3 regions of the Paenarthrobacter sp. TRD_SC_7 genome follow, and region 1 is predicted to be linked to each of the others. Evidence: riboswitches for the same ligand, from Rfam matches in the RefSeq annotation. Region 1 holds a riboswitch; each other region holds the start of a gene.
What was found. Region 1 has a riboswitch for thiamine pyrophosphate ahead of thiC (phosphomethylpyrimidine synthase ThiC). Riboswitches for the same ligand answer to the same signal wherever they lie in the genome.

Region 2: another riboswitch for thiamine pyrophosphate. It lies ahead of AC0J5Z_RS04665 (ECF transporter S component); the one in region 1 lies ahead of thiC (phosphomethylpyrimidine synthase ThiC).
Region 3: another riboswitch for thiamine pyrophosphate. It lies ahead of thiD (bifunctional hydroxymethylpyrimidine kinase/phosphomethylpyrimidine kinase); the one in region 1 lies ahead of thiC (phosphomethylpyrimidine synthase ThiC).

The regions. Positions count from the first base shown of each region.
Region 1 covers NZ_CM149587.1:2,391,877-2,396,385, forward strand. The annotation lists gene thiC (phosphomethylpyrimidine synthase ThiC) at 1-1,468, opposite strand, end outside; TPP riboswitch at 1,464-1,571, opposite strand; gene AC0J5Z_RS11645 (amidohydrolase family protein) at 1,658-2,740, shown strand; gene AC0J5Z_RS11650 (VOC family protein) at 2,819-3,691, shown strand; gene AC0J5Z_RS11655 (hypothetical protein) at 3,793-4,230, shown strand; gene rpsP (30S ribosomal protein S16) at 4,467-4,509, shown strand, end outside.
Region 2 covers NZ_CM149587.1:938,204-942,712, reverse strand. The annotation lists gene AC0J5Z_RS04670 (ABC transporter ATP-binding protein) at 1-1,229, opposite strand, end outside; gene AC0J5Z_RS04665 (ECF transporter S component) at 1,229-1,849, opposite strand; TPP riboswitch at 1,927-2,063, opposite strand; gene AC0J5Z_RS04660 (NUDIX hydrolase) at 2,355-3,044, shown strand; gene AC0J5Z_RS04655 (DUF4235 domain-containing protein) at 3,081-3,341, shown strand; gene mnhG (monovalent cation/H(+) antiporter subunit G) at 3,412-3,804, opposite strand; gene AC0J5Z_RS04645 (MrpF/PhaF family protein) at 3,794-4,072, opposite strand; gene AC0J5Z_RS04640 (Na+/H+ antiporter subunit E) at 4,069-4,509, opposite strand, start outside.
Region 3 covers NZ_CM149587.1:2,500,522-2,505,030, forward strand. The annotation lists gene AC0J5Z_RS12235 (Rne/Rng family ribonuclease) at 1-1,586, shown strand, start outside; TPP riboswitch at 1,737-1,835, shown strand; gene thiD (bifunctional hydroxymethylpyrimidine kinase/phosphomethylpyrimidine kinase) at 1,826-3,412, shown strand; gene rplU (50S ribosomal protein L21) at 3,719-4,027, shown strand; gene rpmA (50S ribosomal protein L27) at 4,090-4,353, shown strand; gene obgE (GTPase ObgE) at 4,509-4,509, shown strand, end outside.

The sequences.
Region 1 (4,509 bases):
GGTCGGCCGCGTGCGCCGCGATCTTGTAAGTGATGACCCCCGTCTTGACGTCGTCCTTGTTGGGAAGCCCCAGATGCTCCTTCGGGGTCACATAGCACAGCATTGCCGTGCCGTAGCGTGCAATTTCCGTAGCGCCAATGGCCGAGGTGATGTGGTCATAGCCTGGGGCGATATCGGTGACGAGCGGCCCCAACGTATAGAACGGGGCACCCTTGCACAGTTCCTGCTGGCGCTCCACATTTTCGCGCACCATATGGAAAGGAATGTGCCCGGGGCCCTCCACCATGACCTGCACGTCGAAATCCCACGCCCGTTGCGTCAGCTCCGCGAGCGTATCCAGCTCGGCGAACTGCGCGGCGTCGTTCGCGTCTGCGATGGAACCAGGGCGCAGCCCGTCACCCAGGGAGAATGCGACATCGTACTTGGCGAAGATCCCACACAGCTCATCGAAGTGCGTGTAGAGGAAGTTCTCCTTGTGGTGCGCCAGGCACCAGCCGGCCATAATCGAACCGCCGCGGGACACGATGCCCGTGACCCGGTTGGCGGTCAGTGGCACGTACCGCAGAAGTACGCCGGCGTGGATGGTCATATAGTCCACGCCCTGCTCGCATTGCTCGATCACGGTATCGCGGAAGATCTCCCACGTCAGCTTGTTGGCCTCGCCGTTCACCTTCTCCAGGGCCTGGTAAATGGGGACTGTTCCTATGGGAACAGGGGAGTTACGGATGATCCACTCGCGAGTGGTGTGGATGTCGTCACCTGTGGAGAGGTCCATCACCGTATCAGCGCCCCACTGGGCTGCCCACTGTAGTTTGTCCACTTCCTCGGCGATGGAGCTGGTGACTGCCGAGTTTCCGATGTTGGCATTGATCTTGACCAAGAATGCCTTGCCAATGATCATCGGCTCGGATTCGGGGTGGTTGATGTTGTTCGGAATAATTGCCCTTCCTGCGGCGACTTCGCTGCGGACAAGCTCAACATCGCAGTTCTCCCGCAACGCGACAAACTGCATCTCCGGAGTCACGACACCCTGTTTCGCGTAGTGCATCTGCGTGACGGTCTTACCCACGACGGCGCGGCGCGGCACCGGTTGTGCGCCCTTCCACTCCGCTGACGCTGCTCCCCGCCGAACCGCCGATTTGCCGTCGTCGAGCAGGTTCCGTTCCCGGCCCGAATACGCCTCCGTGTCTCCGCGGGCTTCGATCCATGGTGCACGGAACGGCTCCAGCCCCACCACGGGATCGCTGCCTGGGCCTGCTGTTCGGTACACCTTCAAAGGTTGGTTTGCTTGGCCGTTGGGGGAGGGCTCCAACGCGATCTCCGTGACGGGGACCCGTATGCCGTTCTCGGGATCTTCCAGCCACGCCAAGGAGTGGGACTTCAACGATTGTGTGGCGGTTTCAGCCGCGTTTACGCCAGCGGCGGATTGGTTTTGGGCAGGGTTGTGCTGTGTTTCCGTGGTGCTCAAGGGAATACTCACTTCCTTCGCCGGCATTACCCGGACAGGTTCAACGGTCGCAGACTGCATTAGTCCGATCTCAGCCCCTGCAGGGGCCCCCGTGTGGTCGTAGACGAAGCTACCACAGCTCCCAACGCGCTCCCAGTCACATGCATGCAACAGGCTCCAACGCACCACCCCCCCCGCTACGCTTTTGCCATGGCCAACATCATCGAATTCAGCGGACCTGTGCTCGTATCGGCAGACGAAGAGCGCCATGGGCTCTGGTCCGTAGACGGCATACTGACGTTTGAGCGTCCCGTTGCGACGCCGGACAGGGTGTTGGATGGCTGGATCCTGCCCGGGTTGGTTGATGCCCACTGTCACATCGGACTCGGCGTTGGAGGAGCCGTGGACGAACAGGCCACGCTCGCCCAGGCCCAAGCAGACCTCGACGCCGGAACGCTGCTGATCCGCGATTGCGGTTCGCCCGCCGACACTCGCTGGGTGCAGCAACGAAGGGACCTGCCGCGACTAATCAGGTCGGGTCGGCATATCGCCCGGAGTCGGCGTTATCTCCGCGGTTTGGGTCATGAAATTGAGCCCCGGGAACTAGTGGAAACGGTCCGGAAGGAAGCCCGCGACGGCGATGGCTGGGTGAAACTGGTGGGCGACTGGATCGATCGCGGCGTTGGAGACCTCGCTGCCTCGTTCCCTGCGAAGACCGTCAAGGAAGCCATTTCAGCGGCCCACGATGAGGGTGCTAGGGTCACCGCGCATTGTTTCGGCGAGGACACCATCGACGACATGCTCGACGCCAACATCGACTGCATCGAACACGCCACCGGACTCCTTCCGCGGCACCTTCCCCGTTTGGTCGAACAGTCAGTGCCCATTGTCCCCACCTTGGTCAACATTGCGACCTTCCCGGATATCGCGGCCCAGGCAGCGCCGAAGTTTCCGGACTACGCGGACCACATGGTCCGTCTCTGGGAGCGGCGTCGTGAGCGCGTGCTGGAGGCCTTCGAGGCCGGGGTTGCCATCTACGCGGGAACGGACGCCGGAAGCGTCATCAAGCACGGCAGGATTGCGGACGAAATGAAAGAACTGCACGACGCCGGCCTGCCGCCAGTGGCGGTCCTGGACGCCGCCGCGTGGGGCGCCCGTGAGTGGCTGGGAGTCGAGGGCATCAGCGAAGGCGCATGTGCCGACGTCGTGCTGTGCAGTGACGATCCGCGCCGTCATCCGGGTACCATCGCGGCGCTCAAGCACGTCGTGCTCAGGGGTAATGTCGTCCGTTAGGAATAAATTGAAGCTTCAAGTAATTTAGATTGGTAGGAAGGTGCCGATGCGCGGCCACCTCAGAACCGGGAGCTTCACATGACCTCATCATTCAGCCAGGATCTTCTGCCTGCCGAACTCACCATGGGCACCGTCATGCTCAAGGTGGGCGACATGAAGGTCATGAGCGACTACTATCAGCGAGCCCTTGGCCTGGAAGTCGTGGCCGAGCAGGACGGAGGGCTCTACCTGGGGCGTGTGGGTAAGCCCGTGGTCCACCTTGCCCCGGCGGCCGGCCTGCAGATTCCGGGGAGGGGTGAGGCTGGCCTGTTCCACACAGCCATCCTGTTCCAGGACCAGCCCTCATTGGCTGCCACCATCGCCACCGCCGCTGAGTACGACCCCCGCGCCTTTGCGGGCAGTGCCGACCACCTGGTCAGCGAAGCGTTCTATTTCACTGACCCCGAAGGTAACGGAATTGAGCTCTACTACGACAAGCCGCGCGAGCTCTGGCAGTGGGACGGCAAGAATGTTGTGATGGACAACGTGGCCTTGCCTCCGCAGCGCTTCCTCCAGCAGCACCTGAGTGAAGCGGCAGTGACGGGACAGCGCGCGGCCGCTGCCGGCGTCGGGCATGTGCATCTGCAAGTGGGCGACGTCGCGACTGCGCAAAAGTTCTACGTGGAAACCCTCGGCTTCGAGCGAACCGCGGGCTGGCATGGCCAGGCGCTGTTCGTCTCCGCCGGCGGCTACCACCATCACATGGCCATGAACGTCTGGAACAGCCGCGGGGCCGGCCCCCGAAAGGACACGCTCGGCCTGGGGGAAGTGCTGATCGAAGTCCCCGCCAGTGACGACGTAGCTGCGCTGGCGGATCGCCTGAAAACTGCTGGAGTGCAGAATCATCACACCGGAGCTGAGCTTCAGTTTGAGGACCCTTGGCGGAACAAGCTGCGAGTTGCCGTCCGCTAGCAGCTTGCTGCTTCTCCTGCACTAGGCTTGGCAGTGCGGCACGGAGCCATTCGGATTTCGTGCCGCCGCCCCGTCAGCACGAAGGAATGAGAGTACTTTCCATGGGATTTGCCGAAATTTTTGTAGCCACCCACGATGAAGCACTCAAGCGGGCAGCCGCCCTGGACAAGGGTGCGGATGTGACCGGCCCCGCCGTGAGGATCGACGGTATTACCGACTTCGAATTCGAACAGCTGGGCGACCTCGCAGGAAAAGCTGTCCACGCCGCCGGAGCTGACTACGAGCTTGCCCTGGTTGATGTCACAAGTGATGCGCTCTTGGGTGTGCCGGAAGCCATGGTGCGGGCCCTGGCCGAACTGCTCACTTATGAGAGCGAAGGTGACGCAAACGTTCTCGACGACGTTGCTGCTGCTTGGGCTGCACAGGACGATATGCCCTTCGACGCCGACCAATCGCGCCAGTATGTCCAGCAGTTGGCCGCCCTCGCTACGGACGTCGAAAAGGTGGAGCGCTCCGGGCTTTACGTCTGGTCTGAATGAGGCACTGATTCGGACAACGCGGCACGTTTAACCCTGGGGAGTGGGCAAGAACACGCCGCTCGACGTGGCCTGAGTCGTATTTGCTTCGGGCATCTGGCACAATAGACAGGTACTCGATCGGTGCGGCCCCTCTCTCCGTGCTCGTATCTTGTCCTTCGAACCGTCAAGTATGGCCCGCCCCACGGGTGCAGAACGTCGGGTTCAACCTCGTTTCAGAAACAGGAGTGACCACAAAAGTGGCCGTAAAGATTCGCCTTAAGCGCTTCGGTAAGATGCGCG
Region 2 (4,509 bases), 1.5 Mb from region 1:
AACATCAACTCATCCAGGACCTTGCCCGTGACGAACTGATGTTCCGGCTCCTGGAACACCGTCCCGATGCGGGAAATCAGCTGATCAGCTTTCCACTTGAACGGATCAATGCCCGCACCCTCGGAAAGTTCGACGGCGGCACTCACTTTGCCGTCCACAGGCGCCAAAAGGCCTGCCAACGTGAGCGCGAACGTGGACTTTCCGGCACCATTGGGACCCGTAATGGTCAGGGCTTGGCCTGCCCTGACCTGCGCACTGATGTCCGTTTGCACCGGAACGGGCGGGATGGTCTTGAAGCCTTTGCGCCGTGGCTTTAAGCGGGAAACAGCAAGGTCCTGGGCTGCGAGGAGAAGCTGCGCGGCGTCTGGTTCTTTATGGCGGGAGCGGGTTGCCGGAACGTACCCCGGCACCCAGACGCCAGCCGAGATCAGCAGGGTGCGGGCCTCGGAAAGGACCTGGTCGGGAGGGCCGTCCAAGAGTACGCCACCGGCAGCATTCCCGGTCCCTGCGGCCGTGCTGGATCCTGCGGCCGACCCTGGCTGCAGGACCACAATCCTGTCCACCAGGTCTTTCCACACGGACACCCGGTGTTCCACAACAACCAGCGTGGCGCCGGTCTTGTCCAGGCATCGCCCAACAGCATCACGGACCTCCAGCACGCCCGCCGGATCCAGGTTGGCCGTCGGCTCGTCCAGCAGGATCAGGCCTGGGCGCATCGCCAAAATGCCCGCAAGCGCAAGTCGTTGCTTTTGACCGCCGGAGAGTGCCGCCGTCGGGTGATCCAGTGGCAAACCGCCGCCAACAGCGGAACGCAACCCGACGTCGTCGAGCGCTTCATGGACGCGAGACCAAATCTCGTCTCGCGGCACAGCCAGGTTCTCCGCCCCGAACGCAACATCGTCACCTACCCGGGAGAGGACCACCTGGGTTTCCGGATCCTGCTGCATCAGTCCGGCGCGTCCCCGCTGCTCGCGGGGCGCAACGCCGTCGATAAGCAGTGAACCGGACTCGTCCGAGTCGTCTTCCTCATCGCCCAGCACACCGGCGAGGGCATGCAGGAGCGTGGACTTGCCCGCCCCCGAAGGACCCAGCAACAGCACCCGCTCCCCCGGTTCGATCCGAAGGTCCAGGCCTCGGATGGCAGGCTGGGAGCGGCCGGCATGCCGCCATCCCCAACCCTCGGCGGAGATGGCGGCCGGCCTCACCGTGCCGCTTTGCTTGGCGGACATCAGCTGAAGACTGGCTCCGAAGCGGCCTTGCGGGACGCGAATGAGCTCAGCACGCCCGTCTTGGCCAGGCCGCGTGTGGCAATCCAGGACAGGGCGCCCGCAATGATCGCACCGGAAATTGTGGTGAAGGCGATGTACGCCAACTTGTCCACGGCTTCGTAGGCGATGTTCCAGCCCCAAGGCAGGAAGGAGTCGTTCAGGCCGCAGAAGAGACCTGCGCCCGCGCCGGCGAGGAGGGCGGTGGGCAGGTTGAACTTCTTGTATCGGAACGCAGCGAAGATGAGTTCCGCGCCCAGGCCCTGCAGGACGCCGGAGATGAGAACGGTGGTGCCGTACTGCGAACCCATGATGAGCTCACCGGTTGCGGCGACGGTCTCGCAGAACAAGGCCGCACCGGGCTTACGGATAATGAGCATGCCCAGAACCGCGGGGATCATCCAGCCGCCGGCAATAAGGCCGGTGAGCGGCGGGTACGTCGCGTTCATGGGGATGGATACCAGTGCGGCGCCCTGGGACCATGCCCAGAAGATCACGCCGCCTGCGATGGCGATCAAAGCCGCCACAACGATGTCTACAACACGCCAGTTATAACTGGTCTTCTTCACGTTTACCGTGGTCATTTTCTGCCTCCTGAGGTTACAGGAGGGGAAAGTGCTCCCCGGATCCCGGTTTCGGCTTGCGCCGCCCGCATCCGGACACTCTGAGAAGCTCGACTCCCTTGCGCCGGTACTAACCGGATCAGGTTCGAGGGTCTGCGGCTGTCCGCACTCTCAGCGCCCTCGCGTCTCTTGCATCTCTGCAAGGTCCGACGGCGGCGCTCCCCTGTCGTTATCAAATCTGCCCTGATGGGCTGGTTCAGTTTACACCTGAGTCTGTGGCGGGTGTTGGCCTGTTGCCGGCATGCGGTCACAATCGGCCATGTCACCAGTCCGGGACGCGCGTTGCGGGGCCCGCTCTGCGCGCTCATCCCCGGTTTTGGCACGCACACCAGGCCCCACAACACGAGAGGGTCCGTTGCGGGGCCCGCTCCGCGCCCTCATCCCCCGTTTCGGCACGCACACCAGGCCCCACAACGGACCTGAGAGAATAGACCAGCAGAATCCACCGCGGCGAAGAGGCTCCTATATGACTGACCTTCCCCAGCAAGACCTCCCCCTTTCCTCCGAGGTGCCCCAACCACGCCTTGCCGCAAGCGTCATCCTGCTCCGTGACGCCTCGGGCGGACTCGAAGCCTTTGTCCAGCACAGGGTAGACACCATGGACTTCGCCGCTGGAATGGTGGTCTTTCCCGGTGGTCGGGTGGATGCGGCGGACGCGTCCGGCTGGGACTACCCGGCAGAGCTGCTTCAACGCCACGCGGAGGACTGGAATCAGAGCTCCATCGGCATGGACCCGGGCGAAGCAGCGAAGAACGCCGGGACGGTACTCACTGCAGCCATCCGCGAGGTTCAGGAAGAGGCCGGGCTCAGCATTGATGCCTCCCACCTCCGTCCGTGGGCCAACTGGATCACCCCGACGGACATGCCCAAGCGCTTCGACACCTACTTTTACGTTGCCAAGCCGTCCCCCGAGGCTGAACCCCGGCACCAGACCACGGAGGCCTGGCAATCGCTGTGGATGCCGGTGGAGGGAGTTCTGGCAGCAGAAGCCGCCGGCACCCTGAAACTGATGCCGCCCACGTATTACCTGCTCAAGGAAATCGCAGGGTTCGGTACCGTGGACGCTGTCTGGTCGGCCCAACACCCTGTCGTCCCGGTGCTTGCACCGGTTGGTTCCATGGCGGCGTTCCTCAAGGAGCGGGAAAGCCGCCGGTAACAGTGTGGGCTGGACCTTTCCAGTTAGGCTTGGGGCATGAACCTCTTCTTCAAGCTGATAGGTGCCGGAGTAAGCCTCGGGGCAGGATTTGTAGGCACCAAAATCGTCAATAAAGGGTGGGAAAAGGCCACCGGCAACAAGCCGCCCTTGGGCAATGACGACATGGAAACCAGCCTGCGTTCGGCACTGACCTTCGCGCTGATCTCAGCGTTTGTCAGCACGCTCATTCAGGTCCTGGCGAGCCGGGGCACCCAGCGTGCCATCGCGCGCTTCGCCAAGACCCACGACATCGTCTAGGCGCCCGCCAAACAACACAACGCCGGGGTCGCCCACAGGGTGACCCCGGCGTTCGTTGCAGCATCTATTGCTAGCGGTCGCTCCCGGGCTCTTGCCCCGCGGCCGCCCGCTGAACAACCGCCTCGAGTTCATCCTTGGTGAGCTTTTCGCGGTGCCCGTGCTTGGTGCGGTAGGCGGAGCGCCCCACCATGTGGGCAGAGACGGGTGCAGTGAGAAGCTGGAAAATCCACGCCACCAGCAGAACGGGCCACACCCACCATGTCCGCATCTGCAAGCCAATCGCGGCAAGCATAAGGAACAACCCCAGGACCTGCGGTTTGGTGGCTGCGTGCATGCGGCTCATGAGGTCCGGAAATCTCAACAAGCCAATGGCCGCGCCGAGCGACATCAGCGCGCCCACCACCAGGAACACTGCAGTGACAGTGTCGATCACGGCATCCACGCCTGTGGCATCAGGACTCATTGCTCTGTTCCCTCCGTTCGGCCACGAACCGGGCAACGGTCACCGAGCCAATAAACCCGATCACCGCCAGAGCCACCAACAACACCAGGTTGTTTAGGTGCTTGTTCATTGCCATGTCGATTGCCAGGGCGGCACCCAGGATTGCCAACAAGACGTCCGATGCCAGAACCCTGTCCAACAAGGACGGGCCAATCGCGATGCGGACAATTGCCCCTGCCGCGGCCAGGCTAAGGATCACAGCTGTGGCCACGAGAACGAACTCCTTCATAGCGTTGCCCCTTCCATTCCCGGGCGCTGTTCGGCATTGAGGGCTGCGACTTCTTCGCGCGTGCCCATGATGCGGATCAATCGCGCCTCGATGACTTGGGTTTCCTCGCGAATCTTGTCGATGTCCGCTTCTTCGTAGATATTGAGCGCGTGCAGGTACAGCGTGGACGTTGAGCGGTCCACTTCCACCACCAACGAGCCCGGGATCAGCGAGATGACGTGGCCGGTGGCCGTCACCATCAAGTCTGAATGGCTCCGCAAGGGAACGGCGACGACGGCGCTGCGGACCTGGGGTCCCTTGACCACTGCCAGGTACAGCACCAGGAAGCTCGCTGCCACCACTTTGGCGAGGAACATCAGGGCGAAGGGAATAGCGCGCAGAATGTTGAACCTGCCGCTGAGTTCCACCGGCGGAAGGTAAAAGAACTTGGCTACCAG
Region 3 (4,509 bases), 110 kb from region 1:
GCGCACAGTGGGAAGGCATCGAAGGGCAGGCCACGTCCACCAAGGTCCTGGCTCCTGAACTGCTTTACGGCGAACCAGACCTCACCATCAAGGTTGTCCGTGACGTCTTCAACGAGGACTTCTCCAAGCTGATCGTCTCCGGCGATGACGCCTGGGACACCATCGAGGCCTACGTCACGTACGTTGCCCCTGACCTGGTGGGCCGCCTTGAAAAGTGGACCAAGGAACAGGACATCTTCTCCGCGTGGCGCATTGACGAGCAAATCCACAAGGCCTTGGAACGGAAGGTCTTCCTGCCGTCCGGTGGTTCGTTGGTCATCGACCGCACCGAAGCCATGACCGTGGTGGACGTCAACACCGGCAAGTTCACCGGCAGCGGTGGAAACCTTGAGGAAACGGTCACTAAGAACAACCTTGAAGCTGCTGAGGAAGTGGTTCGCCAGCTTCGCCTGCGCGACATCGGCGGCATCATTGTCATCGACTTCATTGACATGGTCCTGGAATCCAACCGCGACCTCGTCCTCCGGCGTATGGTCGAGTGCCTTGGCCGCGACCGCACCAAGCACCAGGTGGCCGAAGTGACGTCGCTGGGCCTGGTCCAGATGACACGCAAGCGCATGGGTACTGGCCTCCTTGAGGTCTTCGGTGAGCAGTGCGAGCACTGTGCCGGCCGCGGCGTCGTCACGCACGACGAGCCCGTTGAACACCGTCGCGCCAACGTTGTGGCTGCTGAACACCACCGCCCGCACACGGAGGCGCAGCCGCCTGCTGCGCGGACGGAGCGCAAGCGCCGCCGCGGCAAGGGTGGGGGACAGGCCATTGTCGAAGCTCCCGCGCAGGTCCACACGACGACGTCCGCCCCGGCTGCACCTTCGACCACGGCGGAACCCAAGGATCCCGCCCGGCAAGCTAAAGCCGAGGCAACCAGGGCTGCCCTGGCAACGATCGCTGCTGCGGCGCACGCCGCTCACCTGCACGACGACGAAGTTCACCGCGCAGAAGAGCAGGCACGGGCGGCGGGTCAGCACGAGGCGACCACCGACTCCGTAGTCAGCGGCGAAACGGGAGAGTCGGCCCGCGAAGCCGCAGGCCGGGAAACCACTGGCCGGGAAACCACAGTCCAGGAAGCCAGGTCTACTCCGGTCCTGCGCTTCGGCGGAGAAGAAGTAGCGCTGCCGTTCGTTGAGCACCACGAGGAACCGCAGGCCGCCAAGCCTGCCATGAGCCTGGATCTGCTGGCCGAAGCGTTCTCGCACCTCGGTGCTGCTCCGGCACCTGAGGAAGAAGCCGCACCTTTTGCCGCCCCCGAGGCGCCTGCGGCACCGAAGGTTGATGCTCGGGAACGGGCTGCCGAGGAAGACCCCGAGGCTGCTTCAGCACCGCGTGGTCGTCGTGGCCGTCGAAACCGAAGTGCGAGCCGGGCCCAGGGCTCGGCTAATGAAACCAGTGTGGAGCACCACGAAGTGACTGCCTCGGCCGCGCGTGGGGCAGCCCATAAGGCCAAGGCGCCTGTGGAACCCGCAAAGAAGGCGCCGGCGGATGAGCCCATCATCCTCGGAGTCGGAGTGCCGGCCTCCGAGCTCTAGTCGTCAGCAATATGAGGGCCCCGCAATCCGCCAAGGATTGCGGGGCCCTTTGCTGATTCCGGGAGGATTCGAGAACGGAGGCCATTGTGGTCACATCCCGGCTTCAACAGGCCGCGGTTCCCGTGCAGTGCTGCTTCCCGGCTAGGCTGGGGGACTGACACGGGGTGCCAGGCGAAGGGCCGGGCTGAGATTCAAACCCGTTGAACCTGTCCGGTTAGCACCGGCGAAGGGATGTCCTCATGACTACATCGTCGTATTCTCCTGTGTACCCACTGGTCGCTTCCGGCCGACCAGCGCCCCGGGTGTTGAGCATCGCCGGCTCGGACCCTTCCGGCGGCGCCGGAATTCAGGCGGACCTGAAGAGCGTCGCAGCACTCGGAGGGTACGGCATGGCTGCCATCACGGCTCTCACCGCGCAAAACACCGTGGGGGTCAGTGCCGTCCACGTCCCTCCCGCGCGGTTCCTGCGCCAGCAACTGGACGCCATCAGTAGTGACATCACGATTGATGCCGTCAAGATCGGAATGCTTGGCGATGCAGCCGTCATAGACGAGGTCCGCAGCTGGCTCGAAGAGGTGCGTCCCGCCGTCGTGGTCCTTGATCCGGTGATGGTGGCCACCAGTGGTGACCGGCTCCTGCGCGAGTCAGCGGAGAAGGCCCTGCGTTCGCTGCTCCCGCTGGCGGACCTCATCACGCCTAACCTTCCTGAACTGGCCATGTTGCTGGGGGAGCCTGAGGCAGCAGAATGGGCTTCGGCGCTCGACCAAGGCAAACGGCTGGCGGCGGAGTACGGAAACACGGTCCTGGTTAAGGGAGGCCACTTGCCAGGACCGGACTGCCCTGATGCGCTGGTGAACACCAGCGGGTTGCTGCGGCAGGATGTGATTGAGGTAGCCGGTCACCGGGTTGAGACGAAGAACAGCCACGGCACCGGATGCTCCCTGTCCTCCGCTTTGGCCACGGCCCAGGTTCGTAACCGTGATTGGGAAGCCTCGCTGCGGGAGGTGAAACCGTGGTTGCTGGGGGCATTGACGGCCTCTGACGCCCTCCAAGTAGGCCAAGGAAGCGGGCCGGTGCATCACTTCCACCACCAACGGACGCACCGGGCGGGCGACTTTGCCGCGACCCTTTGGAAGGAAGCCGCTCCGGAACTGAAGGCGATTTATGGCCTTGAATTCATCAGGGGTCTACAGTCGGGGAGCTTGCCCGAACATGAATTCAACTACTACCTCGCGCAGGATGCCATCTACCTCAACGGGTACTCCAGGGTGTTGGCACGTGCGGGTGCCTTGGCCCCCACAGAGGAAGAACAACTGTTCTGGGCCAAGGCATCACAGCAGTGCCTGGAGGTTGAATCGGAGTTGCACAGGAACTGGCTGAGCACCCGGGAAGCGTCGACGGTTACGGGGCCGGTTACCAAGTCCTATGTGGACCATCTGCTGGCGGCGTCCGCTTCCGGCAGTTACGCGGTAGTCCTCGCGGCGATTCTGCCCTGCTATTGGTTGTACGCCGAAGTGGGTCAGCAGCTTCATGCGGCCTACGTGGATGCCGGAGCCCCCGCAGATCACGCATATGCCGACTGGCTGAAAACCTACGCCGATCCGGAATTTGCTGCGGCAACGAGGGATGCGATCAACTTCACTGATGCCGCGGCGGTTGCGGCTTCCGAGCGGGAACGGGCAGCCATGGTGGAGGCTTTTGGGCATTCCTGCCGCTACGAAACGGCGTTCTTCGATGCTCCCAGGCTGTTTGCGCAGGCATCCCTGGAAGCATTTAGCGGCCTATTGCGGGGACACGTCAGCGCGTCGCTGACCGAATCGCGTTAATCTCGCCCAAACCCTGTAGGCTGTATGGGCACGGTGCCGGGAGAGTCCGTTACAACTGGTGACGCAAGTCACGAGGTAGCCTCCGGACCCGGCCTCATTTGCAGCTGAAGGTCAAACTAGCGTAATCTTGATCTTCGGTGCTTACGCCAACACTTGGGTTATGCCCCTTGGAATTGTTCATGGGATGACTCGCGGACTTCGATCAGAAGTCCACGGCGTTGAGGCACAGCGCGAACCAGGCCTGATTCCGGTTAAAGGTTCCGCACGCAAATTTTGTAATAAACGTCGAGAGAAGTGAGTACCCAAGTGGTGTACGCGATTGTCCGCGCAGGCGGCCGCCAAGAAAAAGTTTCCGTTGGAGACTACGTAACGCTGAACCGCGTCCCCGGTGGAGCCGGTAGCACGCTTGAGCTGCCCGCATTGCTCCTGGTTGACGGCGAGAAGGTCACCTCCGCAGCTGCGGAACTGGCCAACGTCAAGGTCACGGCTGAGATCCTCGAGGACCTCCGTGGTCCGAAGATCGTCATCCAGAAGTTCAAGAACAAGACCGGCTACCGGAAGCGTCAGGGTCACCGTCAGGAACTGACCAAGATCAAGATCACCAGCATCGCGTAACTTTCGTTACCCGCTGTTCAGGTTTTTCAGTTTCCCCAGAAATTTAGAGGCAGGCATTTCACATGGCACACAAAAAAGGTGCGAGTTCCACTCGCAACGGTCGTGACTCCAACGCTCAGTACCTGGGCGTCAAGCGTTTCGGTGGTCAGGTAGTTTCCGCTGGCGAGATCATCGTTCGCCAGCGCGGAACCCACTTCCACCCCGGCGCAGGCGTCGGTCGCGGTGGCGACGACACCCTGTTCGCACTGCAGGCCGGTGCGGTTGAGTTTGGTACTCGCCGCGGCCGTCGCGTAGTGAACATTGTTGCTGCTGCAGCTGCAGAGTAACAACAAGTTCTGAACCGGTGGAGCGGGCCAAACGGCCCGCTCCACCGTTCTTTTAACCGCATTACAATCGACTAGGGCGCTTCTAGCGCACCGGTTTATGCAACAGCGCTGGTAACAGCAACAAACGCTGTAAGACAGCAACTGAGGAGATCCACG